Regions from separate parts of the Vibrio bathopelagicus genome, predicted to be linked through region 1. Evidence: predicted binding sites of a transcription regulator. Region 1 holds the regulator's gene; each other region holds the start of a gene.
The links. Region 1 encodes PurR, which represses purine synthesis genes. Its sites were predicted from a motif close to TNANGNAAACGTTTNCNTNA; they were not measured.
Positions count from the first base shown of each region.

Region 2: a site for PurR is predicted at 4,711-4,730, ahead of pyrD (quinone-dependent dihydroorotate dehydrogenase). Genes of this name have one in related genera too.
Region 3: a site for PurR is predicted at 4,868-4,887, ahead of IHV80_RS11590 (NupC/NupG family nucleoside CNT transporter). Genes of this name have one in related genera too.
Region 4: a site for PurR is predicted at 4,929-4,948, ahead of purM (phosphoribosylformylglycinamidine cyclo-ligase). Genes of this name have one in related genera too.

Region 1 covers NZ_CP062500.1:2,408,183-2,415,960, reverse strand. The annotation lists gene glgA (glycogen synthase GlgA) at 1-228, shown strand, start outside; gene IHV80_RS10625 (alpha/beta fold hydrolase) at 515-1,312, shown strand; gene IHV80_RS10620 (putative signal transducing protein) at 1,424-1,741, opposite strand; gene IHV80_RS10615 (TVP38/TMEM64 family protein) at 1,787-2,467, opposite strand; gene IHV80_RS10610 (TfoX/Sxy family DNA transformation protein) at 2,600-3,190, opposite strand; cyclic di-GMP riboswitch class I at 3,318-3,403, opposite strand; gene purR (HTH-type transcriptional repressor PurR) at 3,574-4,578, opposite strand; gene torD (molecular chaperone TorD) at 4,896-5,543, opposite strand; gene torR (two-component system response regulator TorR) at 5,832-6,545, shown strand; gene elyC (envelope biogenesis factor ElyC) at 6,733-7,584, opposite strand; gene cmoM (tRNA uridine 5-oxyacetic acid(34) methyltransferase CmoM) at 7,700-7,778, shown strand, end outside.
Region 2 covers NZ_CP062500.1:1,699,182-1,706,959, reverse strand. The annotation lists gene IHV80_RS07410 (glutaredoxin family protein) at 1-105, opposite strand, end outside; gene rlmKL (bifunctional 23S rRNA (guanine(2069)-N(7))-methyltransferase RlmK/23S rRNA (guanine(2445)-N(2))-methyltransferase RlmL) at 173-2,293, opposite strand; gene IHV80_RS07400 (cell division protein ZapC) at 2,830-3,378, opposite strand; gene pyrD (quinone-dependent dihydroorotate dehydrogenase) at 3,573-4,583, opposite strand; gene IHV80_RS07390 (NAD-glutamate dehydrogenase) at 4,955-7,778, opposite strand, start outside.
Region 3 covers NZ_CP062500.1:2,640,075-2,647,852, reverse strand. The annotation lists gene IHV80_RS11625 (glycine zipper domain-containing protein) at 1-162, opposite strand, end outside; gene minE (cell division topological specificity factor MinE) at 367-630, opposite strand; gene minD (septum site-determining protein MinD) at 637-1,449, opposite strand; gene minC (septum site-determining protein MinC) at 1,471-2,133, opposite strand; gene IHV80_RS11605 (YcgL domain-containing protein) at 2,356-2,646, shown strand; gene IHV80_RS11600 (lytic murein transglycosylase) at 2,676-3,674, shown strand; gene IHV80_RS11595 (LysR family transcriptional regulator) at 3,808-4,728, shown strand; gene IHV80_RS11590 (NupC/NupG family nucleoside CNT transporter) at 4,934-6,133, shown strand; gene IHV80_RS11585 (cation:proton antiporter) at 6,349-7,778, shown strand, end outside.
Region 4 covers NZ_CP062500.1:2,750,517-2,758,294, reverse strand. The annotation lists gene fadE (acyl-CoA dehydrogenase FadE) at 1-1,099, opposite strand, end outside; gene lpcA (D-sedoheptulose 7-phosphate isomerase) at 1,427-2,002, shown strand; gene IHV80_RS12155 (class II glutamine amidotransferase) at 2,068-2,913, shown strand; gene purN (phosphoribosylglycinamide formyltransferase) at 3,018-3,674, opposite strand; gene purM (phosphoribosylformylglycinamidine cyclo-ligase) at 3,825-4,865, opposite strand; gene upp (uracil phosphoribosyltransferase) at 5,035-5,661, shown strand; gene IHV80_RS12135 (uracil-xanthine permease family protein) at 5,823-7,061, opposite strand; gene IHV80_RS12130 (DUF2066 domain-containing protein) at 7,340-7,778, shown strand, end outside.

The DNA of each region.
Region 1 (7,778 bases):
TTAAAAGACAGTGTGAATGATTACGACCAGGATCCTGAGTTCGCGACTGGGTTTGCTTTTGATGAACCGACACCACAAGCGCTACTGGCTGTGTTACACCGTTCTTTGCTGCTTTACGCACAAAACCCATCTGAAATTAAGCGTGTTCAGCTTTATGCCATGCAGCAAGATTTTAGTTGGGAAGATGCGGCAAAAGAGTATCTTGCAATGTACCATTCAGCATTTTAACTCGCTGAAATAGCATCTAAATTAAGCTGACAGTTAGTAATGGTTTGTAATGAAAGAAGGCGCTCTGAGACTAGAGTGCCTTTTTGTTTTCTGGTCAGAACACATCACGTTTACGAAGACAAAACTTGCAAACTCATTTTAGTCAGGTAAAAAAGGTGAGGCAGGTATTCACATGACTAATGTTAGGTTTGACACTATTATCACTTAAAGTTCTTAATAGCGTGATATCCTTAGCCATCGCCTCGTGATGAGGCATAGCTCCATTATTATAATTAAAGCGATAGGTATGTCTGAGAGTTTATTATTTCATAAAACATTTACTCACCCTACGAGCGATGAATGGGTTGTGTTTGTGCATGGCGCGGGAGGCAGCTCCTCAATCTGGTTCAAGCAGATCAAAGCGTATAAACAACATTTCAACTTGCTTCTCATTGATCTGAGAGGGCACGGTAAGTCAGACAATATTTTAAAAGAGCTGATAGCGAACCGCTATACGTTCAAATCGGTCACACTCGATATCCTCAAAGTACTTGACCATCTAAAAATCCGCTCCGCGCATTTTGTTGGTATGTCTCTCGGGACGATTATTGTTCGCAACGTAGCAGAATTAGCCGCGGGACGTGTGCGTTCAATGGTACTTGGTGGGGCGGTGACTAAGCTCAATACTCGTTCTCAAGTATTAATAAAGTTGGGTAATTTAAGCAAGCACATCATTCCATACATGTGGTTATATAGTCTCTTTGCTTATGTTGTCATGCCGCAGAAGAGCCAAAAAGAATCTCGCCATCTATTTATCCGCGAAGCCAAAAAGCTGTGTCAAAAAGAGTTTAAACGCTGGTTTATCCTAACTGCTGATGTGAACCCTCTTATGAAGTACTTCAAAGATAGAGAGTTGCCGATCCCAACCCTTTATTTAATGGGAGAACGTGACTACATGTTCATCAAGCCCGTAAAGGAGATGGTTGAAGCACACGAGTCGAGTGAGTTAGTGGAAATAGCGAATTGCGGACATGTGTGTAATGTTGAAAACCCTGAAGAGTTTAATCAACGTTCTATCGCGTTTATTCAAAAACAAATCCAGTGATTCTCTTGGTTCGCTATCAGAACAGATGAATAGATTGAATTAAATAAAAACGGGAAGCTAATATTAGCTTCCCGTTTTTGTTTTAAGGGAGGGGTATCGTTCGTTATGTTCTTACTCTGGTGATGCAGCGCCACATTGCCAACAAGAACCGAATTGCGCTTCGTTGACTTCATGGCATTCACCACAACGCCACTCTTCATAGATGATCGAATCTTGCTGTTTTTGGTACTCATTGACGATCGTGCGGGCTTTACTGGCCAATTCTGGCTCATATAACCATACGTAAGGGTCAGTTTCCTCGGTGAATGGGATTTCCCCTTTCAAACCGAACAAACCCTCACCACGGACTTCACACGCAATATTCTCACTTTCTAACAATCCACAGATGATATGGGCTTCTGTAGGATTCGATGCACTGAAAATTTTCATTGAATAGAACCTTATTCGGCTTTAGGTGTTAGTCAGCCATATACGTTATTCAGCAACAGGTGCTGAACGAAACTTACTCATCAACCATTTAGCAATAATTGGGAATACCCCCAACAAAGCAAACGACAATAATACTGAAGGAGATACGATACCTGAAAGTGAATCAATTTCTGCGAGTTGAGTACCAGCATTCAAGAAAACCGCGGTACCTGGCAGCATGCCTATTTGGCTCGTGATGTAGTAACGAGTCACCGACATTGGGGCTAACCCCATTAACAGGTTGATAAGGAAAAATGGGAAGACAGGAATTAGACGTAGAGAAAATAAGTAAAATGCCCCGTCTTTTTCAACGCCTTTGTTAATCGTTGCTAACTTGTCGCCAAACTTGGTTTGGATCCAGTCACGTAACAGGTAACGGCTACTTAAGAAGGCGAGGGTTGCACCAATAGCACTCGCGAAAGACACTAGCAGTAAACTGTTCCAGAAACCAAATAGAGCAGCGCCTAAGAGTGTAACAACCGCAGCGCCGGGAATTGAGAAAGCCGTGATCATGACATAGGCGGCGAAGTAAATCGCAGCAGCAGCAATAAAATTGCTCTCGATGTAGTCATTCAAAACAGCTTGTTGAGCTTTCGCATTCTCAAGTGTTAGGTATTGGCCGAAATTGACGCCTAATAGGACGATGGTTACGACCAACACGATACCCAATATCATTTTCTTACTCATTGATACTTCCTCTAATTTTCAATGTATACCATTAGTATAGATAGACAGGCAAAGCATAGATTAACTTTCAACAGATATAAAAAAAGCCGCAAGAATGCGGCTTAGTTATGTAGATAGTTTGAACTGACAATATTAATTGACGCGACTGATAAGCTCTTCACGACGTTGCTGCGGTATAACAGACCAATGAGTACCATTGATCGCACCTTCTAGCGCCCAAAGCAGCTCAATGCTGACAGAGGATGCATGCGATTCCTTGATGGCGTTAAATGCGTTTACAGAGCCAGATTCATATAAACATTCTACGGAATCGATCCCCGCCTTTTTCAACATACGCTCGGTAGCCAATCGAAGGTTAGGGAGGTCCTTTAGTCGAGTTGGCTTAGCAGAAGACTGCTCCGCTTTCTCATCTTTAGCAAAACCCAGAGACGTCGTAGCAAGCTGCAAGATCTTTTCTTGGTCTTGCCACAAGCCTTCCGGCAATGCGAAATACTTAGTGACGACAGGGAAACCACGTTTTTTGTAGACGTATGGTTGAAACCCTTGTTGCTCGAATTGCTTTGTTGTGTCTTTGTCCGCTCTTATGTGCAGCTGGTCATTTACAACCAGAGCAAACATAGTGTCATCAGCAAAAAGCCCGAATCCACCAAACATTGAGCGTGATTTTATTTTTCCTAGGGGCTCAAATAATTTCATTGAGTCCTTTAGTATCGGTTTATCCATGTTATTTATCTCGGTGTATTTGAACTACGCCACCAAATAAGCAGGTCCGAGAGATTAGCAAAATGTTGCAATTAAATTGTCAACAAGCCGTAAATTACTAAATTGTTAGTAACTACTGCATTTTGCCATCGGTAACCCCGCTACCATACCAACGAGTGGTTTAGGCCGGAAGCTTTGCGTCTCACTCTTTCGAGTGGTTTGCCCTGTGCGTGACTGACTGAATAGAATAAAGTTTTTGTTGAATGAGGCTCACACCTGATATTTCAAAATGTGATATTGCTTCAATTAATGATCTTGGTGTTATGCAACTAGGTTTATTTTAGTTGCTTATAAAAAAAGCGCACCCAAAGGTGCGCTTAATGAAATTAAACTCGATTTATCAATCAATTTAACGTTTTAACTGTGCTTCGCTCAACAATTTCAGGGTGCATTTCGAAGACACGTTTTTCATGATCTTTATCTTTAATGCGTTCCAACAAAATTTCGAATGCATTTTTACCAACACGACGCTTAGGTTGGTGAACCGTCGTCAATGGTGGAGAGAAGTATTCTGCAAGTTCAATGTTGTCGTAACCGATAACCGAAATATCTTCAGGAATGCGAATGCCTTGCTGTTGTAGACGACTCATTAGGCCAAGCGCCATTGTGTCGTTAAAACAGAATACAGCAGTAGGACGATCTTCCATCTGAGCAATTTTATCAGCTGCAAGTACAGCGGTATCACACTCAAAGTTACCTTCAATGATGAGCTTTTCGTCGGTTGCGACCTTCGCTTCATTGAGTGCGCGTTTGTAACCCGCGATGCGTTCTACACATGCTGCTTTGTCTAAGTGGCCACTTAAACAAGCAATCTTTGTGTGACCACGTTCTAGCAGGTACTTGGTTGCTAGATAGCCGCCTTCTTCAGAGTTATCGATGATCTTATCAGCCTGAGAGGTTTCAGGACCCCAATCCATGACAACTTTTGGGATATCAGCATGGCGATCTAACATGCCACGAAGTTCTTCTGTTAAGTCAGAACACATAACCAAGATGCCATCTACACGCTTTTCTGCAAGCATTCGAATGTAGTCACGTTGCTTCTCATAGATACCACCCGTGTTACACAGAATCAAAGTGTAACCTTGACGGTAGCAGTAGCTTTCAACACCATCGATCACTTCAGAGAAGAAGAGGTTTGTTGATTGAGTCACAAGCATGCCGATAGTACGTGTTGAATTGCATTTCAAGCTACGAGCAACAGCACTTGGCGCGTAGTTTAATTCGTCTACGGCTTTGTTTACTTTCTCTTGAGTCGCTTCTGCAACAAAACGCGTTTTGTTGATTACGTGAGAAACGGTGGTAGTTGATACGCCTGCTAAGCGAGCGACATCTTTTATAGTGGCCATGGTTTTATCCTATTAGAAGCTACTTTCCCAAAGTACGGAATAAAGTAGCCGTTAAGCTACCTAACTAAGAGCTTAAATTTGTAGGGCTCTTTGGGGTATTAAAGTGCTAAAAAACAAAAAACCGCTATTGAGCGGCTTGTCTTAACACCGAAATGCTCTGAACTTAAATAAGCATAGCATTTCGTGAATGTTTCATATTTTATCGTTTGCGGTCACAATTTTAGACTGACTAGAAATTACTCGCAATAAAATTCACCCAGATTTCTGGGTGAATTGTCACATTCTATTGAATTTGTTTACTTAATCATCAGCGAATCTTATTCACCCGCTAAATACTGAGTGTCCAGATTGCAGAAGGCAACGAGAAGAGATGCAACCGATGCATAGAAACCGAATGAATCGATTTCACGACATTTAACGTTGAACTTTGGTACCCAAGTAAGAAGTTGTTGTTCAATAAATTGCTGTTGAACAGCGAACGATTTCTCTAATTCTTCTTCAAGTTCAGTTTCGTTTGAACGGATGATGAGATTACCCAAGAAATCGAGTTCGATAGCAATGTGGTCTGCTGGCTCTTTTAGATCTTTGTTAACCACCAAGTTGTGCTTAGCCATGATGTCTTCCATGTCTTTAGCTGGCTTGTCGTTTAACAGGCCCGTTTCGCCGATGTACATTGAAGCGTAAGGTAGAGCACCATGTTTATCTGTCTTTAAGAATAGATCGCAGAAGTCAGCAGACAGTTCTAGTTGGGCATCATCACGTGTTTGTAGACGGTTCAATGCGTCTACCAGTTTATCAATCGCAGGCTTAAGTGTTTCGTTTTCGCCTAAACCAGTCAGAAAAGAACGAATCTCAACAGAGTGGTAGTGATCGAGTTCTTCTTGTGTGAGCTCTTTAGCGAACAAGCTTGATAGCCACCAGTATATTTCAGCTCTTTGTTCGTTGAATGCTTTCGTATCTTTCATTTCATAGATCCTGATTTAGTCTTGTGATGTTTATATACCCAAGCATCGATAAGTCATTTGGGCATAAGCACACCAAGGCTCAATAACAAGGTTATTTGCTGAACGCAAAGTGACTCGTTAGTCGTAATGCCTATATTGAATTGCCATGGACGATAAATAGCAAGGTTTTAGATTGTCTTGTATCAAAAAAGGTTCATGTTTCTCGCTTTTATCTGCTGTACCACTAGAATTGTTACTAGTTATGAATAGAATGGTTACTGAAACTATTAAATAAGAAAAGTGGTGTAGATGAGCTATCACGTATTAGTCGTAGAAGATGATGTGGTAACCCGCAGTAAGCTGGTTGGATATTTCCAGAACGAAGGTTACACAGTGAGTGAAGCGGAAAGCGGTGCTCAGATGAGAAATGTGTTGGAAGAAAACAACGTTGACCTCATTATGCTAGACATCAACTTACCAGGCGAAGATGGATTGATGCTAACTCGCGAATTACGCAGTCAATCGGACATTGGGATTATTTTAGTTACTGGACGCACGGATAGCATCGACAAAATTGTAGGCCTAGAAATGGGCGCAGACGATTATGTTACTAAACCCTTCGAACTTCGCGAGTTATTAGTTCGAGTTAAAAACTTACTTTGGCGTATTGCTGCTGCTCGTAAAACAGCGGTTGGTGCGACTGTTGAAGTAGAAGACGAATCTGTGGTTCGTTTTGGTGAGTGGACGTTTGATATCCCTCGTCGTGCTTTAAGTAAAAATGGTGAGCCAGTTAAGCTGACTAAAGCGGAATATGAGCTGCTCGTTGCGCTTTCTTCTTACCCTAACCAAGTGTTAAGTCGCGAACGTATTTTGAACATGATCAGCCACCGAGTGGATGCTCCAAACGACCGAACCATTGACGTGTTAATCCGTCGTATGCGTGCGAAGATGGAGTTTGACCCTAAGAACCCACAAATCTTTGTGACGGTTCACGGTGAAGGTTACATGTTTGCTGGTGACTGATTCTCTTAGGGAGTTCTAGTTAGCAACAAAATTTGAACGTAAAAAAACCGAGACATCCTTGATGTCTCGGTTTTTTTTTGCGTTTCATTCTAGAGCTTATAGTTTTCTTGACGATTCATAAGTGACTCGAAAGTCGTTACATGAAAGCAGTGACACTAAAACAGCTACTTGAAACCAAGAACTATCATTAAGACTGCGCTGCAGAAGCTACACCATTATCCTCTTCTAAAATAGAAGGCTCAGGGATAACCACAGGTTCTTCAATATTGTCATTACTGGTGTCTAGCCAGTCACGTAGGCTCTGCCAAACCAATCCCATCGTTTCATGCCAGTAACGTTCTGTCTGTTCAAGATAGAGCGCTTTAGGCATGTACTTATTCCAAGGTTCAACAATGCCTTCTTGTGCAAGGTAGTTTGTTGGTGCTGCTAATGGCTTCATACCTGCCGCATTGAATTCATTCAGGGCGCGAGTCATGTGGCTCGCCGATGTGACTAACACCATCTTTTTGTTTTTAACAAACGCGGCAGCTTGGCGCGCTTCTTCCCACGTGTCTTTAGCGGTTTCAAGCAGAATGATATCGGGTTTTGCTACGCCGAGTGCTAACGCGACCTTAGCCATCATTCTTGCGTTGCTCACTTCAGTGCCAGCACCGTAGCCAGACAGAATGAGTTTTGCACCAGGATAGAGGCGCAGAATACGAATGCCTTCACTTAAACGCATTAGCCCTGTACGGCTAAGCTCTGAGGTTGGTGGAATTTGATCATCGACGACGTGACCACTTCCAAGAACCATAACGTAGTCGATGGTGTCGTCTACGGGTAAAAATGCGGTGTGTTGCCTTTCCATTGGCATTAAAAGTTGACTAGAAACTGGTTGGAAAGCGATTAGGAAAATACCACAGAGGGCTGAAAGGGTAATTAGGCAACCAGTCTTCCTTTTGGTAGTAAACATCACTAGGGCTAAACCCAGAAAAGCGAGAATTAACATTGCTGGCAGTGGCATCAATAGCGAAGACACTACTTTTTTCAGCTCAAACATATCCGAATAGTCCGAAAAAACATCACTTAGTAGTAAAAAGAGACATCGCCTCTTTATTCCTGAAATTCCTGTGACAGAATAGCAGGCACGATAGGACATAATAACTCAAGTAGCCGTGACTGAAGACCGTAATTTCGACGATATTGCCCACAAATTTGCAAAAAATATTTACGGCTCTGACAAAGGAGAGATCC
Region 2 (7,778 bases), 710 kb from region 1:
CGGAATAGTGACCCCGTAACGGGAAAAGAGTTCATCATCCAATGCGATATCCACCACATTGATCTGATGACTTATATTCAGCTGTTCCGTGAGTTTAAATGCCATCTCACATAGATGGCATCCTTCTGTACTGTAGAGAGTCAGCACTATATATCCTTATACAATCTCTTAATTACTTATGAGTAATTAACCAGCAGTTATGAATGTGCTTGTTGCGAGAAAAATCCAGAGGCAACGTCTTAGACGAGATATTCTGAGCTTTAAGACCCAACTCTTCCAGACCTTCCATATCCATCTTGAAATGACGCTTGTTGTTAGAGAACACAATCGTGCCTTCTTCTCTTAGAAGACGCTTTAAATCTTCCATCAACTGGATGTGGTCACGTTGAACATCAAAAGATTGATCCATACGCTTAGAGTTTGAGAACGTCGGTGGATCAATAAAGATCAAATCGTAAGATCCTTGCTCTTTCGCCAACCATTGTAAGCAGTCAGCTTGAACAAATTGGTGTTGACGACCAACACGGCCGTTCAGTTCCATGTTCTCTTTTGCCCACTCAAGATACGTGTTCGACATATCAACAGTCGTTGTAGAGCGAGCGCCACCTACTGCAGCATGAACAGAAGCACTGCCTGTGTAAGCAAACAGGTTCAAGAAGTCTTTACCACCAGCCATCTCACCAATACGACGACGAGTGATCTTATGATCTAAGAACAAGCCTGTATCTAGGTAGTCATGAAGGTTAACAATCAGCTTAACGCCGTATTCGTTTACTTCTAGGTTAGAAGAGTCTTGAGCCATCTTCTGGTATTGGGAGCGACCTTTCTGCTTCTGGCGAACCTTAAGCACTACGTTGTTTGCTTCAACGCCAGTCACTTGGATAGACGCACGGATGATATCGGTTAAACGACGTTTAGCTTTATCTTCCGGCACATCTTTAGGCGCTGCGTATTCTTGAATCACAAGGTGACCCGGGTATACGTCAATCGCTACATTGTATTCAGGTAAGTCAGCATCGTAGATACGGTAGCAATCTAGTTGTTCTTTCTTAGCCCACTTACCGATTTTGCCGATGTTCTTTTTAAGACGGTTCGCGAAATCAGGAGCAATCAGCTGTTCTTGCTCGCCAGTTGGACGCTCAGACATAGGACGGTCTGAAATTGAGTAGTTCTTCTGGTGACACGGTAATGCACCGTTGTTCAGTTTGAATTGTTTGTCTGCACGCATACGCAAGCAGCTAAGTAATTCATCAGAACTTGAGAAGATAGAAGCGTTGCAACCGCCAAACTCAGCCTTCAGTTGAGCACCAAATGCAGTGTACAGTGCAATCAAGCCAGGCTCTGTACCTAAACGCTCACCATAAGGAGGGTTTGACACAATCACACCATCATTGAACTCTGCAGGGCGTTTAAGCTTTGCTGCATCACCTACTTCGAATTCGATCAACTCTTCAACGCCAGCGCGACGTGCATTGTCACGCGCCGTTTTGATCATGCGTTCATCATTGTCGTAACCATAGAACTTACATTCTACTTTCTTAACGCCACGACGGCCTTGAACATTAGCTTCTGCTTTAACTTCAGCCCAAAGCTCTGGTTCGAAATCTTCTAGTGATTCAAAACACCATTTCTGACGTTTCACACCAGGTGCCATGTTTGCAGCCATCATCGCCGCTTCAATTACTAACGTACCTGAACCACACATAGGATCTAGGAAAGGTTTCGTTGCATCCCAACCACTACGAAGAAGAATCGCTGCAGCAAGAGTTTCACGCAGTGGTGCGCGACCGGATTCAGGACGGTAGCCACGTTGATGAAGACCACTACCTACCATATCCACACCAAGAATCGCCTTGTCACGGTGCAGACGAACGTGAATACGAATATCTGGATTTTCTTTGCTAATAGATGGACGTGGTAAAGACTTCTTCTCAAAGCAATCCACCACGGCATCTTTTACTTTCATCGCACCGTATTGGCTATTACGGATTTCGTTGTTTGTACCATTGAAATCAACAACGAAACGCTTAGTGCTATGGAATTGATTTACCCAGTTAACCGCTGTGGTTGATAGGTAAAGATCCATGTCATCCATACAAGTGAATTCTGAAAGGACACGTACAAATCGAGAAGCCAAACGGCTCCACAAACAACAACGATAAATTTGCTCATTCGTAGCTTTGAATTTAACACCTGCTTGAACAGGTTTTGCATTTGTAATCCCTAGTTGGGTTAGTTCTTCAACTAATAAATTCTCAAGGCCGTTTGAGGTAACCGCTAGATATTGATTCATAGTGTTCTTTTATTGATAAAAATGAGTTCGATTATACCTGAATTTGCTACTAGAGCATCACACTAAACTCGTCTTTTCATTGAATCTTTCTACTAACTGCTTAGCAAATGCTCAGTCATGAAGCGATCGCTTACTCGCATCCCCTTACAACACAACAACTCTCAATCTCACAGAAATAACACTCATCGATAAGCCTAAACCATTAAGTGCATTTATATTCACCCTTAAATTGGTATATACCAGATTAAAATTCAAGTTGAAACTTAGCAACAAAAGAGCCCAAACAGGGAATAAACAGAGGAAATCCGTTATCGATGGCGAGAGAATCGGTCGAAATTGAGGTTAAAAAAAATACGTTTTTTACAAATTAAATAAGTGAACAACGTCATTCAAATGAATGAACTACGCCGTATTTATTGAGATACGCTTTTTTAGGCACAAAAAAATCGGCTATTAAGCCGATTATGGGGAAGGTATTACAGGTTTATTCGTAGCGATAGTTGGTCGAAATAGTGCTCTAGGTTAGAGGTTAGAGGTTAGCCCACCATCGCAATATGCGTTTGATGAAGGATAGCATTTGCGTCAGTCATTCTATCGTGCATGACTTTAATCGAGTCTCCAAAGCGTAATCCTTTTGAAGGCGTTAGGAGGAACTCTTCTAAGTCTACAAATGCACATAAGCTCGCACACTCTCCTACTTCTAATACAATGAAGTAACCAAGACTATGCTCGTTATTCATTTGTACAATATCCCCTTCTTGAGGATATTCATGGCCAGCGCCTTGTGAGTCGAAGAACCAGCTTTTAGGCTGTACGGGCTTATGGAAACGCTTTGCAGCCACACAATAAAGTGCGAGCTCTGCTTGTCGTGGCTCAGACAGTTCTAAGCCAGAAATTTGTTCTTTGAAGGTTTGGTAGGAAGATGCATCATCAACAGTGAATTCATTATCTTTAAAAGCGCAGTCCACCAGCTTATTACGGACCAGATTCGTTTTAAAAATCATATCCTCTCCGAGGTTTAGCATCAACGAACATTGCTGCTCATCGTAATACCAACTCCATGTATCGCTAGGTTTAAGCATCATTTCGTCTCACACTGTTGAACCATTCCGTTAGGTAAAACGCAAAATTACCTTCAATTACAGTAATTTTACTGCGCGATAGACAAAAAAAAAGAGGAAATGAATTCCTCTTTCTTATCGCTTTTCTCTACAACTCAGTGAGTTACAGTGTCTCTTTTGTCAAGACGATGTCGGATTATAGCTTAAGCTTTTACGAACTACAGGTTTTTAACGATGTCACGAACAAGGCCTGGACCTTTGTAGATGAAACCAGAGTAAACTTGTACAAGCTTAGCGCCTGCCATCATTTTCTCTTTTGCAGCAACGTAAGAGTCAACGCCACCTACCCCGATGATCGGTAGTTGGTCACCCAGCTCTTCGTGAAGTTTACGAACAACTTCAGTACTGCGAGATTGAACTGGACGTCCGCTTAGGCCACCCGCTTCGTCGCAATGCTTCATGCCTTCAACAATACTGCGATCCAATGTCGTATTGGTTGCGATCACACCATCGATCTTATTTTTGATCAATGATTCGCAAATCTGGCTAATTTCGTCATCACTTAGATCCGGAGCGATCTTAAGAGCAAGCGGGACATATTTACCATGCTTCGCTTCCAATTCAGATTGCTTGGTTTTTAGTTCAGACAACAGATCATCAAGTGCTTCGCCATATTGTAGCGAACGAAGTCCTGGAGTATTTGGTGAAGAAATATTTACCGCAATGTAGCCTGCGTATTGGTATACCTTCTCCATACAGATAATGTAATCTTCTGCGCCCTTTTCAATTGGCGTGTCTTTGTTCTTACCAATATTGATACCTAAGATGCCGTCATAGTTCGACTTCTTAACATTCTCAATTAGGTTATCTACGCCTAGGTTGTTAAAACCCATGCGATTGATAATACCTTCGGCTTCAACAAGACGGAACAGACGTGGTTTGTCATTACCTGCTTGTGGACGAGGAGTAACAGTCCCTACTTCTACAAAACCAAAACCCATTGCGCCAAATGCATCAATACATTCGCCGTTTTTGTCTAGACCGGCCGCAAGGCCAACTGGATTTTTAAAAGTAAGACCCATGCACTCTACAGGTCGGTGAGGTAGTTGTTGGCGATACAAAAGATCAATAGGTGTGCCGGTAAAGCGTTTGAAATTTTGAATTGCAAGGTCATGTGCCTTTTCGGCATCAAGTTGGAAAAAGCCAGTTCTGGCTAGACGGTAAAGCATTGTGCCTCCGATAGAAAAAAGCGCCGTGTAAACGGGGCGATATTATTTACTTATTTGCCCAACTATTCAATCTATTACTGACTGTAAGGGTAAGATAATCGAGTTTGCTAACGAAAGAGGTTTATTATTAAGCAAACGTTACCGTACCCTCAGGCGAATCGTCCATTTGACTACCATTCATGTAACGAGCATCAGTTAACTCGACCAATTAAAAGCTAACTTGACCAAACATAAGTGACTCAACGAAATAATTGGACACATCATTCACTATTCAGCCAAATGACACTGTTCTGCCGAATAACACTATTCAGCCAAACGAAAAAGGCAGACCTAATGGCCTGCCCTTATTTCTTTTCGTTTTTATCTAATCGCTAGTCTGTCGACATGCAGTTTAGATTCAACAGCATCAATTCACGTAGTGCTACTGAGAACTTAGCAAACTCATGAACCGAACCTACTTTGAATTCGTTCAAGATGCTTTCCCAACGATGTAGAGAAACCGAGTTGCTTTCCATCCAATCATCAAGCGCTTTAATCACATCAATATCTGAAGCACAACCGCAGTTAAGTACTTGACCAGTTAGCTGACGTTGCTGCCAATCCAGATCTTCTCTGAATGCCGCACGTGCCAATGCTTGCCAGTTGTTGTCTACTGCTTGGCCATTGATTTGCTTCAAGAACCAGTGCAAAGACAAGCGGTCACCAAGATTGAAGTAAAGCTTAGACGCTTGTTGTACTGTTTTACCTGTTTCACGAGCTACTGTGGATATATCCAGTGCTGAGTACAAACTAGACAAACGTGCGACTGAATTAGCCAACTCAGCGTTTACGCCTTGGTCAATCCATAGCTGTGCCATTGCGTTATGCTCTTCTACTTCAGAAGCTACTAGGTTTTCATCCAGTTTCTCTGTAATAGTAAGAACATCACCCTGGTAAAGTTCAATCAGAGCTTTCACTGACTGTTTACCAGTACGGTTTCTTAGCAACCAACGAGCCAAGCGACGAAGTGTACGGCGAACATGGTAGATCAATTCGTATTGAGCTTCAGAACTTGAAACATTGTCCAGTTCACGGATGCTCTTAAGAACTTTACCAAGACCGTAGATTTCACGTGATGCCGCGTAAGCATTTGCAATATCAACGATATTTGCGCCAGTCTCTTCTTGCAGACGAGTAACGAAATTACAACCCATCTCGTTAACCATTTGGTTAGCCAGTGCAGTCGCGATGATTTCAGAACGCAGTGGATGATTATCCATGTGCTGAGAATAGTTACGACGTAACGCTGTTGGGAAGTATTGCATAAGCTGTTGAGCATGGAATTCATCATTAGCGATATCATCACTAACAAGATCTTCTTTAAGTACCATTTTGCCATAAGCGACAAGTACAGAAAGCTCTGGTCTTGTTAGGCCTTGACCCTGCTTTTCACGCTCAAGCAATGTTTCGTCATCTGGGATGTATTCCAAACCACGATCTAAGTACCCTGCTTTTTCCATTGTGTGAATAAAGCGGATTTGCTCTTTTACTAAGCCAACACCTTGATGCTCAGTAACCGAAATAGACTCAGCTTGGCAATATGCGTCGTCTAGTACGATTTCGCCAACTTCATCTTCCATCGATTCAAGCACTTGGTTACGTTGCTTAACGGTTAGATCACCATTAGATACCAAACCATTCAAGAAGATCTTAATGTTTACTTCATTATCTGAACAGTCAACACCGCCAACATTATCAACAAAGTCGGTATTAACTCGACCACCCGTAAGTGCATATTCAATACGACCCAGTTGAGTCATACCCAAGTTACCGCCTTCACCAACAACCTTAGCTTTCAGGTCACGGCCATCGATACGAAGTACGTCATTTGCACGGTCACCTACATCAGTATGAGTCTCGTTTGAAGACTTAACGTATGTACCGATACCGCCATTCCAAAGAAGATCAACCTGCATAGACAAGATCGCTTTGATCAAGTCATTCGGTGCCATTGATGCTTTCTTAGTACCCAGCATTTTCTGAATTTCAGGCGTCAAAGAGATAGACTTCGCTCGACGAGAGAAGATGCCACCACCTTGAGAGATAAGGTCTTTGTTGTAATCTTCCCAGCTTGAACGAGGTAGGTTAAACAAACGCTCACGCTCTACCCAGCTTGATGCTGATTCTGGATTCGGGTCAATAAAGATATGCATGTGGTTGAATGCAGCTTGCATACGAATATGCTTAGACAACAGCATGCCGTTACCAAACACATCGCCCGCCATATCACCTACACCGATGGCGGTGAAATCCGTTGTTTGACAGTTGATGCCCATTTCACGGAAGTGACGCTTAACAGATTCCCAGCCACCTTTCGCGGTGATACCCATCGCTTTATGGTCGTAACCGTTAGAACCACCAGAGGCAAATGCATCGCCTAACCAGAAGTTGTATTCATCAGATACTGAGTTTGCGAGATCTGAGAACGTTGCTGTACCTTTATCGGCAGCAACAACCAAGTACGGATCATCTTCGTCGTGACGAACAACACTCTTAGGTGGGATAACCTCGCCTTCAATGATGTTGTCTGATACGTCTAGTAGTGCGCGGATGAAGCGCTTGTAACAACGTTGACCTTCAGCGAATATCTCATCACGGCCAGACATCATGTGTTGACGCTTACAAACGAAACCACCTTTTGCACCAACCGGTACAATTACTGTGTTCTTAACTTGTTGAGCTTTAACTAGGCCTAGAATCTCAGTACGGAAATCTTCTTGACGGTCTGACCAACGTAAACCACCACGAGCGACTTTACCGCCACGTAGATGCACACCTTCAATATCTGGTGCGTAAACGAAGATCTCAAACGCAGGAACCGGCGCTGGGATGTCTGGAATCTCGCTTGGTCTCATTTTCAGAGCCAACCAAGGTTTAGACTGTTTGTTGTCGTCTAACTGATAGTAGTTAGTACGAAGCGTTGCTGTGATCATTTCCATGTAGCGACGAATGATACGATCATCATCCAAGCTTTCTACATGATCCAACTGTTCAGTGATCTTCTTGATAAGATCTTGTTGGCCTTTTGCGCTGCCCTTCAATTTAGGATCAAAACGCTTGCCGAATAGGCTCACTAACCCTTTCGCTAGATCTGGGTAATGAGACAATGTGTCTTCAATGTATTGTTGACTGAATGGGAAACCAACTTGGCGCATG
Region 3 (7,778 bases), 230 kb from region 1:
AGTTAGCGCGCCAAGTGTTGCTCCTACTAAAGCGCCACCAACAGCACCTCTGTTTCTAGCAGCATTCTCATTTTCAGCGTCCAGTGCAGGTGAGCTACATCCTGTGATAAAAAGCGCCACTGAGATGAGCATGGCTTTGAGTTTATTGTTAAGGAGTGACATAAATTAATTCCTATCTGGACTGTGAGTACAGGAAGAGAATACAAATGAAACATTGATGAGAGAAATGATTGTTGTTTATATGCCCGATAACCGAGGGTTATCAATTCAGCGAAGAGGGAGCTGTAAGAGGTAGGAGGTAAAGCTCACGGCTATTCGATAGTTGAGTAGCCGTGAATCAATCACTGGTAGTCGGTGAGGTCGGTGTTACTTGTCTTCTTCTGGAAGCTTAACGTTCAGCTCTAATACGGAGATGTCGTCATCTTTGTGTTCGAAAGTCAGATCAACCATTGATGGATCGACTTCCACATACTTCGCAATACACTTCAAGATGTCTTCTTTCAGTTGCGGCAAGTATGACGGTGCAGGGTCGTCATGGCTGCGTCGCTCAGCAACAATGATCTGCAAACGCTCTTTGGCTAGGTTTGCGGTTGTCTTTTTTTGTGGTCTGAAAAACTCTAGTAATGACATTGCGTATTAGCCCCCGAACAGTCTTTTGAAGATGCCTTTCTTCTGTTCCGTTAAGAAACGGAAGTCCACTTGGCTACCCAGTAGTCGCTCTACAGTATCATTGTAAGCCATACCTGCGTCGGTTGCTTCGTCAAAGATAACGGGAACCCCCTTGTTTGAGGCATTCAGTACTGCTTGGCTCTCTGGAATTACACCCAGCAGAGAGATGTGTAGAATTTCTTCAACGTCTTCAACACTTAGCATCTCACCTTGAGTTACACGTGCTGGGTTGTAGCGAGTCAGTAGAAGGTGCGTTTTCACTGGCTCTAATCCGTCTTCTGAACGACGAGATTTAGAGTCAAGAATACCTAGAATACGGTCTGAATCGCGTACAGAAGAGACTTCAGGGTTGGTGGTTACAATCGCTTCATCAGCAAAGTAAAGCGCCATTAGAGCACCTTGTTCGATACCCGCAGGAGAATCACAGATGATGAAATCAAAGCCCATTTCATCCAATTCATCGAACACACGACGAACGCCATCTTTTGTTAGTGCGTCTTTATCACGAGTTTGAGAAGCAGGAAGAATGAACAGGTTCTCTGTACGCTTGTCTTTGATCATCGCTTGGTTCAGGGTCGCTTCACCATTGATAACATTAACGAAGTCGTACACAACACGACGCTCACAACCCATGATTAAATCTAGGTTACGCAGACCAATATCAAAGTCGATAACTGCGGTTTTCTTCCCTTTTAAAGCCAGACCCGAGGCAATAGCTGCACTGGAGGTCGTTTTGCCTACCCCGCCTTTACCCGACGTTACAACGATAATGCGTGCCATTCTGTTTTCCTTTTATTTCTCTTATATTGCGAGGACATCAACGTGTAATACATCGTTTGCCATACTGAACATGGTTTTCTTCTGCCAGTACTCGCTTTCAATTTGATCGCTGAGCCAGTAATTTCCTGCAATGGAAACCAGCTCGGCTTGTAAATCATTACAAATTATTTTTGCTTCAGTTTGACCACTTGCGCCTGCAATCGCACGGCCACGTAAAGTACCATGAATATGGATACTGCCGTCGGCAATTACTTCTGCGCCAGCGCTCACATGACTGAGGATCAATAGATCGCCATCTTTCGCATACACCTGCTGACCAGAACGTATCGGGGTTCTCACCACTTTTATCGGAGCCATCTTCGCCGGTGCTTGAGAAGGAGATTTGCTCGCTGTCATGACGGCAAAACCTGCATCTCTGGCTAAATTTTGCATGCGCTTATCTGCGCAACCAGCCACACCAACCGGGATCATACCCGCTTGAGATATGCCATTTTTGAGCTGGACGAAATCAATATCGCCAGCGACTTTACTTATGTTGATAACAACAGGCGCTGCGGCAAAAAAAGTAGGTGCTTGGTCTACCTTCTCTTGGAGAAAAGACACTGCATTTTCGACTTGATCATCGGATAAGTGCAAAACAGATAGCGTGAAACTGCTACCTTTTAGATCTGGGTTACTAGACATCGAAAAACTACAGGACCTCAATTGCGGATAGGTACAATTTCTTTCATCTTAAAGATAAAGGGCATTGCCTGAAACTAGGTTTATCATGTTATATTCCCAAACCAAGCACAGCAAGTAATCTTGTTGTCAAATAAACGTTTTGTCCCCAATATTTCATCAACATAAACTATTGAACTCACAAGTGAGAGTTTTGTAGCCATAAACATTTAAAAAAGGTCTGTCATGCTGTGTTCTATATATAAAAGCTCAAAAAAAGAAGGGACATACCTTTATATCCCGAAAAAGGATGATTTCTCACAAGTCCCTGACGCACTGATGCAAATGTTTGGTAAACCTAGCTTTGTAATGGTAATTAAAATGGAAGGCCGCACGCTTGCCCAAGTCAGCATCGAAAAAGTGAAAGAGTCACTAAAAAACGATGGTTTCTTTTTGCAGGTTCCGCCTCCGCCGGTTAACGAACTTGAACTGCATAAAGAGCGTAAAGCTCAGCAGAATGTTCAAGACGAAGAGTGATAGCCACCTAATTCAAGGAGGAATGATCGTTGAGTAAATTTTCTAAAACCATATTAGCCGTGTCAGCATTGCTATTGGGTAATAGCCTGACTATCGGTTCAGTACAGGCTGAAGAGCTTAGCTTTGAACAATATGTAGAAAAGCTAAAGCAGCAAGGCCGTGAGCAAGGCATTTCTGAAGCGATCATTGAAGAAGCCTTTGATGGTGTGACGTTTAAGCCGAGAGCTGTCAAAGCAGATAAGAACCAACCTGAGAAGAAACTGACTCTGGATGAATACATTCCACGTGCGGTTCCAGATTGGAAAGTTAAACAGGCAAGATCGCTCTATAAGAAACACTACACAGCGTTAAAGCGTATTGGTGACGAGTACGGTGTTCAACCAAGGTTCATTGTCGCTCTATGGGGCGTAGAAAGTAATTTTGGTAAATTCACGGGTAATTACAGTGTTATCGACGCTTTGACCACAATGGCTTACGAAGGACGCAGAGAAGCGTTGTTCCGCAGCGAAGCGATGGCAGCGTTAACGATTCTTGATCAAGGCCATATTGCACCCAAAGAGATGAAAGGCTCTTGGGCTGGCGCGATGGGGCAGCCTCAGTTTATGCCAAGTTCATTCTTAGCTTATGCCGCTGACGGTAACGGTGATGGTAAGAAAGATATTTGGGGCACTGAAGAAGATGTATTTGCTTCGGCGGCTAATTATCTCAGCCAATCAGGTTGGGATGACAAATATACGTGGGGTCGTCAGGTTCATGTTCCGGCAACCGTGTCTATCGAGATGCAAGGCCGAGGTGAAGATAAAGCGAAATACTTAAAAGAGTGGTCTGAACTCGGTATTAAGCGCTTTGACGATCGCCCATTACCAACGCTTGATGAAGATATTAAAGCTTGGCTAATTATGCCAGACGATGAAACAGGTCGTTCGTACCTCATTTACAGCAACTACAATGTGTTAATGAAGTGGAATCGTTCTTACTACTTTGCGTTGGCGGTCAGCCACTTAGCAGACAGAATTAAGTTTGATTAATCGACCTAGTCGCTTTGAATAGCATTTGGCCTACCATAGGCAGAACGAACTAAAGGACTCTTCGGAGTCCTTTTTCTTTTATATTTCAGAGATTTTAAAAGGTGGTCTTGTGCTAACAGATAGAGCCGCACAGATGGTGATATTCCATGCGTTAATCAAGCATGAAGGCTTTACCAGTGCAGCAAAAAGTTTGAATGTGTCGGTGTCTCACATCAGTAAGCAAGTTGCTTTGCTCGAAGACTCGATAGGTATCAAGCTGGTGCAAAGAACCACACGCAGCCTGACACTAACCGAAGCAGGGGAAGTGTTCTATCAGCACTGTGAGCAGCTGTTCAACACGGTGAAAGCGGCTCAAATGGATATGGACAGCCAACGAGATGATATCTCTGGGATATTGCGAGTGGGCTTGTCACAGTCATTTGGCACGCTGCATATCATTCCTGCGATTGATCAGCTTAGACAGCTGTATCCTCAATTGAGAATCGAGGTTCACTTGTTCGACTACAAAGTGGATATGATTGAAGAGCGACTGGATCTCTGGATCACCAATAATGAAGATTTGCCTGAAGGTTATATTGCGCAGCGCTTAGCTGATAGTCAGTTTGTGGTGGCGGCATCCCCGGATTATCTGATTAAGGCAGGGACTCCTCATGTGCCATCTGATCTGATTGACCATAACTGCCTTATCTATCGTAGTCGTGAACGGGACTACACATCGTGGGCATTTGATAACGGCCAAGAAAACCTCAGTGTTAAAGTGGCAGGCGATTATTCGGTGGATTTAGCTGAAGCGGTACGAGACGCGGCTGTGTCAGGGTGGGGCGTTGCTTATCTGGCGACTTACTTAGTCAAAGAAGAGTTTAGGACAGGCAAGCTCATCCAAGTGCTTCCTGAATGGCGAGCGAGCCAGTTGATGCCATTTTACGCTGTATATCCGAGTAGAAAGAACATGCCGAAGAAGCTTTCTGCAGTGATTGAGTTCATTAAAGATCATATCGGTTCGCCGACTTATTGGGATGAAAACCTCAAAACCTGCGTCGAGCTGCATCGTTAACTGTTTCCTAATCTATAAATATAATTTCCATATGGAAAAAGTATGCTTTTTGAGCAAGTTAAATCATTAAAATTCAATGCTTTAATATAATCATAGGTGAGGCAGTGATAATCCCAACATCACATTAACAACCGCACCTTGCCGCAAACGATTTCCTCTATACAATGCGTCGCCTTTCCTACCTACAACTTTTAGGTTGACGCATATGGCTTCCCTACTTGGAATTATCACTATTTTAGTAGCCGCTTGGTTACTATCTACGGACAGAAAAAATATCCCGCTAAGAACCGTCTCTTTGGCTTTCTTGCTGCAAATCTCATTCGCGCTATTGGTTCTTTATGTGCCAATGGGTAAAGAAGCGCTGAATGCAGCTACTGGTGCGGTGTCTAGCTTGATCAACTACGGTCAAGAGGGGATTAACTTCCTATTTGGTGGCCTCACGAATAACGGATTTGTCTTCGCTATTAACGTTCTTGGCATCATTATCTTTTTCTCTGCATTGATTTCAGGTTTGTACCACATCGGCTTTATGCCAAAGGTGATCAACCTTATCGGCGGTGCTTTGCAAAAGTTCTTAGGTACAGGTCGTGCGGAATCACTGTCTGCAACCGCGAACATCTTTGTTGGTATGATCGAAGCGCCATTGGTGGTTAAGCCTTACTTGAAGCACATGACGGATTCACAACTGTTTGCCGTAATGGTGTGTGGCTTAGCGTCTGTGGCTGGCGGTACGCTGGTGGGTTATGCATCGCTTGGTGTTGATTTGAACTACCTGATCGCTGCGGCATTCATGTCTGCTCCTGCTGGTCTATTGATGGCCAAGATTTTGGTACCAGGTAACGCAGATGAGGCTCAAGAAAATATTGAGTCTGATGTTGAAATTCCACGAGCAACAAACGTAGTCGAGGCAATGGCAGATGGGGCTATGTCTGGACTGCGTATTGCCGTTGCTGTGGGTGCGACACTTCTGGCCTTTATCAGTGTGATTGCCATGCTGAATGGCTTGTTAGGTATTGTTGGTGGTTGGTTTGGCGTAAACCTAAGCTTCGAACTTATCCTAGGTTATGTGTTCGCACCCGTTGCATGGCTGATCGGTGTGCCATGGTCTGAGGCTGTTGTTGCAGGCTCGCTGATCGGTAACAAGATCGTTGTGAACGAGTTTGTGGCTTTTATCCAGTTAATGGACGTAAAAGACGCACTGAGTGAGCACTCAAAAGCGATCGTTACTTTTGCACTATGTGGTTTTGCCAACATCTCTACAATGGCCATTCTGATTGGTGGTCTGGGTAGCTTAGTTCCAGAGCGTCGTTCTTTCATCTCACAATACGGCTTTAAAGCGATTTGTGCGGGTGTACTTGCCAACTTAATGAGCGCAGCGATTGCTGGCGTGGTGCTTTCTCTTTAAGCCCCTCCTCGTTAATTGATAAGTGTTTTCTAGCTGGGTTCTAAGTACCCAGTTAGATCTTTAATACTGTGCTGCCCATTAGTAAAGTGACTGATTAATCACAATAATATTCGGTTAGTGTGATAAAGAGATCCTATAGTGTAATGACGTAGTTTTTCTTATTCAGTTAATAAGTTTGTACCACAGGGTGTGGTGCAAACCTTTTAGGGGCACAAATGGATTTGTCGATTACTTCATCCTTGGCGTTAATTGGGCTGCTGTCTTTAACGTGTCAATTGTTAGGTTGGCGCTTACGTCTTCCTGCTATTCTTCCTCTTCTTATTGTCGGCCTGCTTCTAGGTCCCGGTCTCAACATCCTCAATCCCGATGCCATTTTTGGTGATGTGTTATTCCCGCTGATTTCATTAGGTGTCGCCATCATTCTGTTTGAAGGTGCCTTGACCTTGAATTTCAAGGAAATCAGAGGTCATGGTCGCATGGTGACGCACCTCGTGAGTTTCGGCATGTTGATTACATGGGCGTGCATTGTCGTTGGTGCTTATTACTTTGTGGATTTCAGTTGGCCATTAGCCGCGCTGTTTGCTGCCTTGGTGGTGGTGACGGGACCAACCGTTATTGTTCCCATGCTGCGCAGCATTCAGCCCAAATCTTCGTTAGGCAGCATCTTACGCTGGGAGGGGATAGTGATTGACCCGATTGGCGCTCTGTTTGCTGTTCTCGTTTACGAATACATTGTCTCTTCAGCCGATCCTACAAGCCATGTTTTGTCGGCCTTGGGTCTGACTTTAGCCATTGGTTTAGGCTTAGGGATCATCGGTGGCTATTTGATTGCCAAAATGCTGAAAGGGCATTGGGTTCCGCACTATTTGCGTAACGTGGCTGTTCTCACGTTAATGCTGGCGGCGTTCTCTTTTTCCAATGACCTGAGTGAAGAATCCGGTTTATTAACAGTGACCATCATGGGGATCTGGCTCGCCAACGTGAAAGGCTTGGATCTTGAAGATATTATTGAGTTCAAAGAGACCTTAACTGTGTTACTCATTTCCGCCTTGTTTATCTTACTGGCGAGTCGACTCGATTCAGGGACTTTCCTCTCGATAGGTTGGGGCGGAATTGGCTTATTAGCGGTCGTCATGCTGGTGGCTCGTCCTCTGAGTGTGTGGATCAGCGGGATCGGCACGGATCTTACCTCAGCGGATAAATGGTTTTTGAGTTGGATGGCACCTCGCGGGATCGTCGCTGCCGCAGTTTCTTCCCTGTTTGCTATCAAGCTTCAAGAGAAGCAATTGATTGAAGGGGCTGATCTACTGGTGCCAATGGTGTTCTTGGTCATCATCGGTACGGTTGTGATTCAGAGCCTTACCGCAAGTTGGTGGGCAAGAAGGTTGGGTGTGACGCAAGAGAAAGCGCAAGGGGTTATCTTCTTCGGCGCGACTCATTTTGCTAGACAGTTTGCCAAGGTGCTGGCGACACACAACATCAACAGTGTGCTAGCCGATACCAACTGGGAAAGCATTCGTTTGGCGCGTATGGATAACCTGAATGTCTATTTTGGTAACCCAGCCTCAAGCCACGCGGAAAATAATTTGGAATTGGACGGGATAGGGCGTGCGATGATCGTCTCGCCTTATCGTCAAACCAATCC
Region 4 (7,778 bases), 340 kb from region 1:
GCATGCGCCAGCCTTGGCCTGCCATTTTCTGGCCACCAATGATGAAATCGATCGGTACGAAGATGTCGTCGCCTTGAGTTGGACCGTTTTGGAATGGGACATTGAGCGGAAAATGGCGATTTCCAATCTCTACGCCTTTTAAATCAGTTGGGATAAGCGCACAGGTGATACCAAGATCTTTTTGATCACCAAGCAGGCCATCCGGGTCACGCAGTTTAAAGGCCAAGCCCAAAACAGTTGCGACAGGCGCCAGGGTGATGTAACGCTTGTTCCAAGTTAGGCGCATGCCCAATACTTCTTCACCTTCCCATTCGCCCTTACATACCACACCGTAATCTGGGATAGAGCCGGCGTCTGAGCCTGCTTCTGGACTGGTCAGTGCGAAACAAGGGATCTCTTTACCTTCAGCTAAGCGCGGCAGGTAATGGTTTCTTTGTTCTTCTGTACCGTAGTGTTGCAATAGCTCACCAGGGCCAAGCGAGTTAGGTACGCCAACCGTCGATGATAATACGCTCGAAACGCCAGTTAGCTTCTGTAGAACCAAAGACTGAGCGTAAGCTGAGAATTCTAAACCGCCGTATTTCTTCTTGATGATCATGGCAAAGAATTTGTGGTCTTTTAGGAATTGCCATACTTCTGGTGGTAGATCCGCTAACTCATGCGTCACTTGGTAATCGTTCACCATTTCACAAACCTGATTTACAGGTCCGTCTAAAAAGGCTTGTTCAGCTTCAGAGAGCTTAGGGTCAGCAATGTCCTGAAGTTTCTTCCATTCAGGCTTGCCTTTGAACAGCTCAGCCTCCCACCATACGGTACCCGCTTCCAATGCTTCTTTTTCTGTCTGAGACATTGCAGGGAGAACTTTCTTAAACAAAGAAAGCGCTTTTTGGCTGATGATGGTTTGACGAATTGCAGGTACAGCAAGCATTGCAACGGCCAAGAGGTAACAAAGCCAGCCAGTGACAGCTACACCGCCAAACAATGTTAGTACAACCATTGAACCGGTTAATACGATTAAAGCACGTACCAGACTAACTCTATGGTAAAGGCAGGCACCAAAGATGGTTGTCATGGCAAGTAGGGAGAGCAATATGTTCATGATCGATTTCCTTTTCAGAGATCACTTATCGTTATGATTTTAGGTAAGAGGTCTAACCAGTTAAGTGTAAACAAAATATTAAATATTTGTAAAACTCTAAATTGGGTAAAAAGTGATCTTAATAGAGTTAAAATTCTAATTGTGAGAGGTTGGTGGTGAATAATTGGACTGTTCTACATTGAGATATTAATTAAGGTGGCAATCTTTTAGCTTAAGTATCGACACTATTTCATGTTTGTGGGTAAACTCAGTGATAAAGAGGGAAAAACCCTCAGCTCTCATTTCACGCACTTCAAGTTGCGTCAAAAAATATAAGAGATAAGCCTTATGTACCAAGACCTAATCAAAAGTGAATTGAACGAAGCTGCTGACGTTCTTAACAAGTTTTTGAGCGATGACCACAATATCGCTCAAATTGAAGCCGCTGCAAAATTGATTGCTGACTCATTTAAACAAGAAGGCAAAGTGCTTTCTTGTGGTAACGGTGGTTCACACTGTGATGCGATGCATTTTGCGGAAGAGCTAACTGGCCGTTACCGTGAAAATCGCCCAGGATACGCTGGTATTGCGATTTCAGATCCTAGCCACTTATCTTGTGTAAGTAATGATTTTGGTTACGACCATGTCTTTTCTCGTTATGTAGAAGCGGTAGGCCGTAAAGGTGACGTGTTGTTTGGTTTGTCGACTTCAGGCAACTCTGCCAACATTTTAAAAGCGATTGAAGCAGCTCAAGCTAAAGGCATGAAAACCATCGCGTTAACCGGCAAAGATGGCGGTAAAATGGCAGGTTGTGCTGATATCGAAATCCGAGTTCCGCATTTTGGTTACGCTGACCGCATCCAAGAGATTCACATTAAGATCATTCACATTGTGATTCAGCTTGTCGAAAAAGAAATGGAATAATAGTTTTACAGACATTTGGAGCCCAGCTTAGGCTCCATTAGTTTTAAAAGGGAGTAGATTAAACCATGTGTGAATTGCTCGGTATGAGCGCGAATGTGCCAACTGATATTTGTTTTAGTTTCACTGGCCTGATGCAGCGTGGAGGTAATACCGGACCGCATCGTGATGGGTGGGGAATCACCTTTTATGAAGGGAAGGGCTTTCGAACGTTCAAAGATCCTAACCCGAGCTGTGAATCAAAGATTGCTGAGTTAGTTCAAAATTACCCAATTAAAAGCCAAGCTGTTGTCAGTCATATCCGTCAAGCCAACCGTGGTGGCGTTAATCTAGAAAACACTCACCCATTTACCCGTGAGCTTTGGGGGCGATACTGGACCTTCGCTCATAATGGCCAATTAACGGATTACGATGATCTGGTTAGTGGACGTTTCAGACCTGTCGGTGAGACGGACAGTGAACTTTCTTTCTGTTGGTTAGTTAAACAATTAGAAGATCGTTTTCCTGAACCGCCACAAGACATGGAAGGCATGTTTCGCTTTGTTGCGGAATGTTGTGACCAATTGCGTGAGAAAGGTGTTTTTAACATGCTGCTCAGTGATGGTGAGTACGTCATGACCTACTGTACGAATCACTTATACTGGATAACAAGACGTGCGCCTTTTGGTAATGCGAGCCTGATTGATGAAGATGTTGAGATAAACTTTCAAGAAGAGACTACGCCAAATGATGTGGTTACGGTCGTGGCAACGCAGCCTCTAACATGTAATGAAGAGTGGTTTAGAATGAAGCCGGGTGAATACGCACTGTTTCATTTTGGTGAGCTGATCGGCAATAACCATAAAGAGCTGGAAGATGTTGCTTACGCACCTAAAAAGGTTGCAAGCCAAGCTCCGACTGAACCATTGAGCTAAACGTCTCGAATAGTATAAGTTTGAGCCGCATAAAAGAAAGGCCGCTTACTGAACCAATAAATCAGTAAGCGGCCTTTTTTTGATTTAATTTAGTTTCTGACGAATTACTCTTCTGCGTAACCGTGTTTACCTAATGCCTTAGCGTCTAAGAGAGCTTGTCCGTTCATCATTGATAAACGATCTTCCGCGAACCACTTGCAGACCATAGGGTAAATGCAGTGTTCTTGGGTGAGCACTCGGCTTGCTAGCATGTCTGCATCATCCCCTTCAAATACAGGCACCTTAGCTTGTAAGATTACAGGGCCACCGTCGAGCTCTTCGGTAACAAAGTGGACACTGGTGCCATGCTCTTTGTCTTGCGCATCAATAGCACGCTGGTGGGTGTGCAACCCTGGATACTTAGGTAACAGAGAAGGGTGGATATTGATCATTTTTCCCGCGTAATGACGAACAAACTCTGAACTCAGAATACGCATATAGCCAGCGAGTACAATCAGGTCGGGTTGGTAAGCATCGATCTGAACCATCAATTCATGATCGAACTCTTCACGTGAACCAAAGTCTTTTGGATTAACTGAGTGTGCGTTAACACCCGCTGATTTTGCTCGCTCTAGACCAAAAGCATCCGCTTTATTTGAGAAAACGGCCTTAACAGAGGCGTCAATCGTGTGGCTGTCACAGGCATCCAAAATGGCTTGCAAGTTACTTCCGCTTCCTGAGACTAAAACGACGATGTTTTTCTTAGAGTGACTGTTATTCATAGAATGGCTGTTCTTCATAGACTGGATAATGCAATTGATTAACGGGACTGTTTACAATTTACCTACATAAACTAAGGTTTTCTGCGGGCTAAATAGCAAAATGAGGACCAATAGGTCCTCATTTATTAACTAAGTAAGCGAACGTATCACTTATTTGATTTCAACTTGCTCTTCGCCAGCTTCAGCGTTTGCGATTTCACCGATAACCCAAGCGTTTTCGCCTTCAGCTTTCAGTAGTTCAACAGCAGCATCTGCTTGATCTTTAGGTAGAGCAACAATTAGGCCTACACCACAGTTGAAAGTGCGGTACATTTCAAATGTCTCCACGTTTCCTTTCTCTTGTAGCCAGCTGAAAATAGCAGGCCATTCCCAGCTCTTGCCATCAATCACTGCTTTAGTGCCTTCAGGAAGTACGCGTGGGATGTTTTCCCAGAAACCACCACCTGTGATGTGCGAGATAGCATGAATGTCATGCTCTGCGATCATCTTAAGTGCTGACTTGATATAAATTTTAGTGGGTTCTAGTAGGTGCTCACCGATAGTGCGACCTTCTAGTTCTTCATTCTTATCAGCACCAGAAACTTCTAGAACTTTACGAATCAAAGAGTAACCGTTTGAGTGTGGACCACTTGAGCCAACAGCGATAAGTGCGTCGCCTGCTGCTACTTTAGTGCCATCAATGATGTCAGCTTTTTCTACAACACCAACACAGAAGCCAGCAACGTCGTAGTCGTCGCCTTCGTACATGCCTGGCATTTCAGCCGTTTCGCCACCGATTAGTGCACAACCTGCTTGAACACAACCTTCAGCAATACCTGAAACAACGTCTGCTGCTGTATCTACATCTAGCTTACCTGTTGCGTAGTAGTCTAGGAAGAATAGCGGCTCACCACCTTGAACGATTAGATCGTTCACACACATTGCCACTAGGTCGATACCAATGGTGTCGTGTTTTTTCATATCCAAAGCAAGGCGAAGTTTAGTACCAACACCATCAGTACCTGAAACAAGCACTGGCTCTTTGTATTTCGTTGGAAGTTCACATAGGGCGCCAAAGCCACCAATACCGCCCATTACTTCAGGGCGACGAGTGCGTTTAACGGCACCTTTGATACGGTCTACTAGTGCATTACCTGCGTCGATATCAACACCAGCGTCTTTGTAGCTTAGAGAAGAAGTATTACCACTCACGGGATAGTCCTCGAACTTAAGTTGGATGTGAAAACGGCGCTATTCTAACAGGGCTTGATTACCAAGAGCAAACGTTTGCGCGGTTTTTTTTATTAGAATAAAGATTCTGAAATAACCTTAGAGTTCGTGTATAATCTACAGGTTTGTTTAAATATTGTCGGAGTTGGAAATGAAAGTTGTTGAAGTGAAACATCCACTAGTAAAACATAAAATTGGCCTGATGCGTGAAGGTGAGATTAGCACTAAGCGTTTTCGTGAGCTAGCGACAGAAGTGGGTAGCCTTCTAACATACGAAGCGACATCAGACTTTGAAACGGAGCGTGTAACTATTAATGGTTGGAACGGTCCAGTTGAAGTTGACCAAATTAAAGGTAAAAAAGTAACTGTAGTGCCAATCCTACGTGCTGGTCTAGGCATGATGGACGGCGTTCTTGAGCACATCCCAAGTGCACGTATCAGCGTTGTTGGTATCTACCGTGACGAAGAAACGCTTGAGCCAGTACCATACTTCAACAAGCTTGCATCTAACATCGACGAGCGTATTGCTCTAGTGGTAGATCCAATGCTTGCTACAGGTGGTTCTATGATCGCAACGATTGACCTGATGAAAGAGAAAGGTTGTAAGCACTTTAAGATTCTTGTGCTTGTAGCGGCTCCTGAAGGTATCGCTGCTCTAGAAAAAGCGCACCCAGACGTTGAGCTTTACACGGCTGCAATCGATGAGAAGCTAAACGACAAGGGCTACATTGTTCCTGGTCTTGGCGATGCTGGTGATAAGATCTTCGGTACTAAGTAATTCGGTTTCAGCTTAAGTTACTCTAAACCGTTTCTTAACTCGTTGAATTAGTCGTATTAATAAAAAGGGAGAGCATTCGATGCTCTCCCTTTTTTTGATCTTGCTAACTTGTGATGCTCTTTACTGAGGATCACAAGCCTCTACAGTTTGTCGATTTGCAGTTAGTCGATTTGCGCTTTGTCTACTACGGTGTTGTCGCCTAGCTCTTCAGGAAGGACTAGGTTCAGTAGAATCGCTACGATACCGCATAAGCTTACGCCTTGAAGGCTGAAGTCACCGATGCCAAATGCCATGCCACCAATACCGAAGACCAAAGTAATACCGACAATCACAAGGTTACGTGATTTGTGTAGGTCAACTTTGTTCTGAATTAGGGTGTTCAGGCCTACTGTTGCGATTGAACCAAACAGTAGAATCATGATGCCGCCCATTACAGGAACAGGAATCGTTTGAAGTAGAGCACCTAACTTACCTACCAATGCTAGAACAATCGCAGTTACTGCTGCCCAAGTCATGATTACTGGGTTAAATGCTTTCGTCAGCATTACCGCACCTGTTACTTCACTGTAGGTTGTGTTAGGCGGCGCGCCCAGCATAGAAGCTGCAATAGTCGCCACGCCGTCACCTGTAATTGTGCGATGTAGACCTGGTTTCTTTAGGTAGTCTTTGCCGGTTACGTTAGAGATAGCCAGCATATCGCCAACGTGTTCAACGGCGGGGGCAATCGCAACAAACACCATAAAGAAGATAGCGTTGATGTTGAATTCTGGCGCGGTGAAGTTCGGTAGTGCTAACCAAGCGGCTTGAGCCACTGGTGTGAAGTCTACGGCACCATACACTAAGCTGGTTATGTAACCCGCGACAATACCACCGAAGATAGGTAGCAGTTTAAGGAAGCCTTTTGAGAAAACGCTGATGACAATTGTCACTAGTAGTGAAATCGAAGAAATCCATAGCGCTGCATCGGCATCAACAAGCTGAATGGCACCATCACCGGTCTTACCTAGCGCCATGTTTACCGCAACAGGAGCAAGACCTAAGCCGATCACCATGATCACAGGACCAACAACAACTGGTGGAAGCAGTTTATGGATAAAGGCTACGCCTCGCACTTTGATCAATGCACCCATCAATACATACACAACACCTGCCGCCATTAGACCACCCATGGTTGCGCCGACACCCCAAGTTTGAATACCAAACATGATAGGGGCGATGAATGCAAAAGAAGATGCTAAGAAGATTGGCACTGAACGGCGTGTAATAAGTTGGAATAAAAGGGTACCGATACCTGCGCCAAAGAGTGCAACATTGGGATCAAGCCCTGTCAGTAGCGGCACTAATACAAGTGCACCAAAAGCTACAAACAGCATTTGCGCACCTTGCAAAGCATTTTTCATGTGATGTCCTTAAAAATGGTCGTTATATGAAAAGTGAAAAATAAAATTCGCGGGATTCTAACACTTAGCAATCGATTGCTACACTGGATAGATCAAATTTATTTATCTTAGTGATGTTTTATATCGATCAATGCCCGAAAAATTCAGTTTATAAGTTAACGATTTATCATGGCCAGGTGATATTTTAAGGTTATTAAACACAGTGGGCGCTATCGACCTTGCCCCTCAATCCATAGTTGCTTATCATCTAGGCACAAGATTTGAATATTAGGATCAGTATGCGCTACATAGCATTGTTGTTGATGGGACTATTAGCCTCTCCGAGTTATGCTTTAACTCAAGTAGATATCTTTAGTGCTGAAGTTGCGATTAACGCTGAAGACAAACAGCCAGAACAAGTGGCAAGAAATACAGGTATGGAGCAGGTATTAATACGTGCGACTGGCCAAACTGATGTCGCTTCGAATGAGACGATTCAAAAGGCGATGCGTAAAAGTTCGCAGTATATGTCTCAAATGAGTTTTGGCGAAAGCAATGACCAATCAACGTTGCGTATGCGTTTTAACGGTGCTCAAATCCGTTCTCTATTGACTCAAGCGCAATTGCCGTACTGGCCTGATACTCGCTCAAACATCCTTGTTTGGCTGGTGGAAGAGCAGAACTACGACAAGAATATTGTGTGGGAACATTCGAACTCCCAATTGGCTTCAGGCTTAC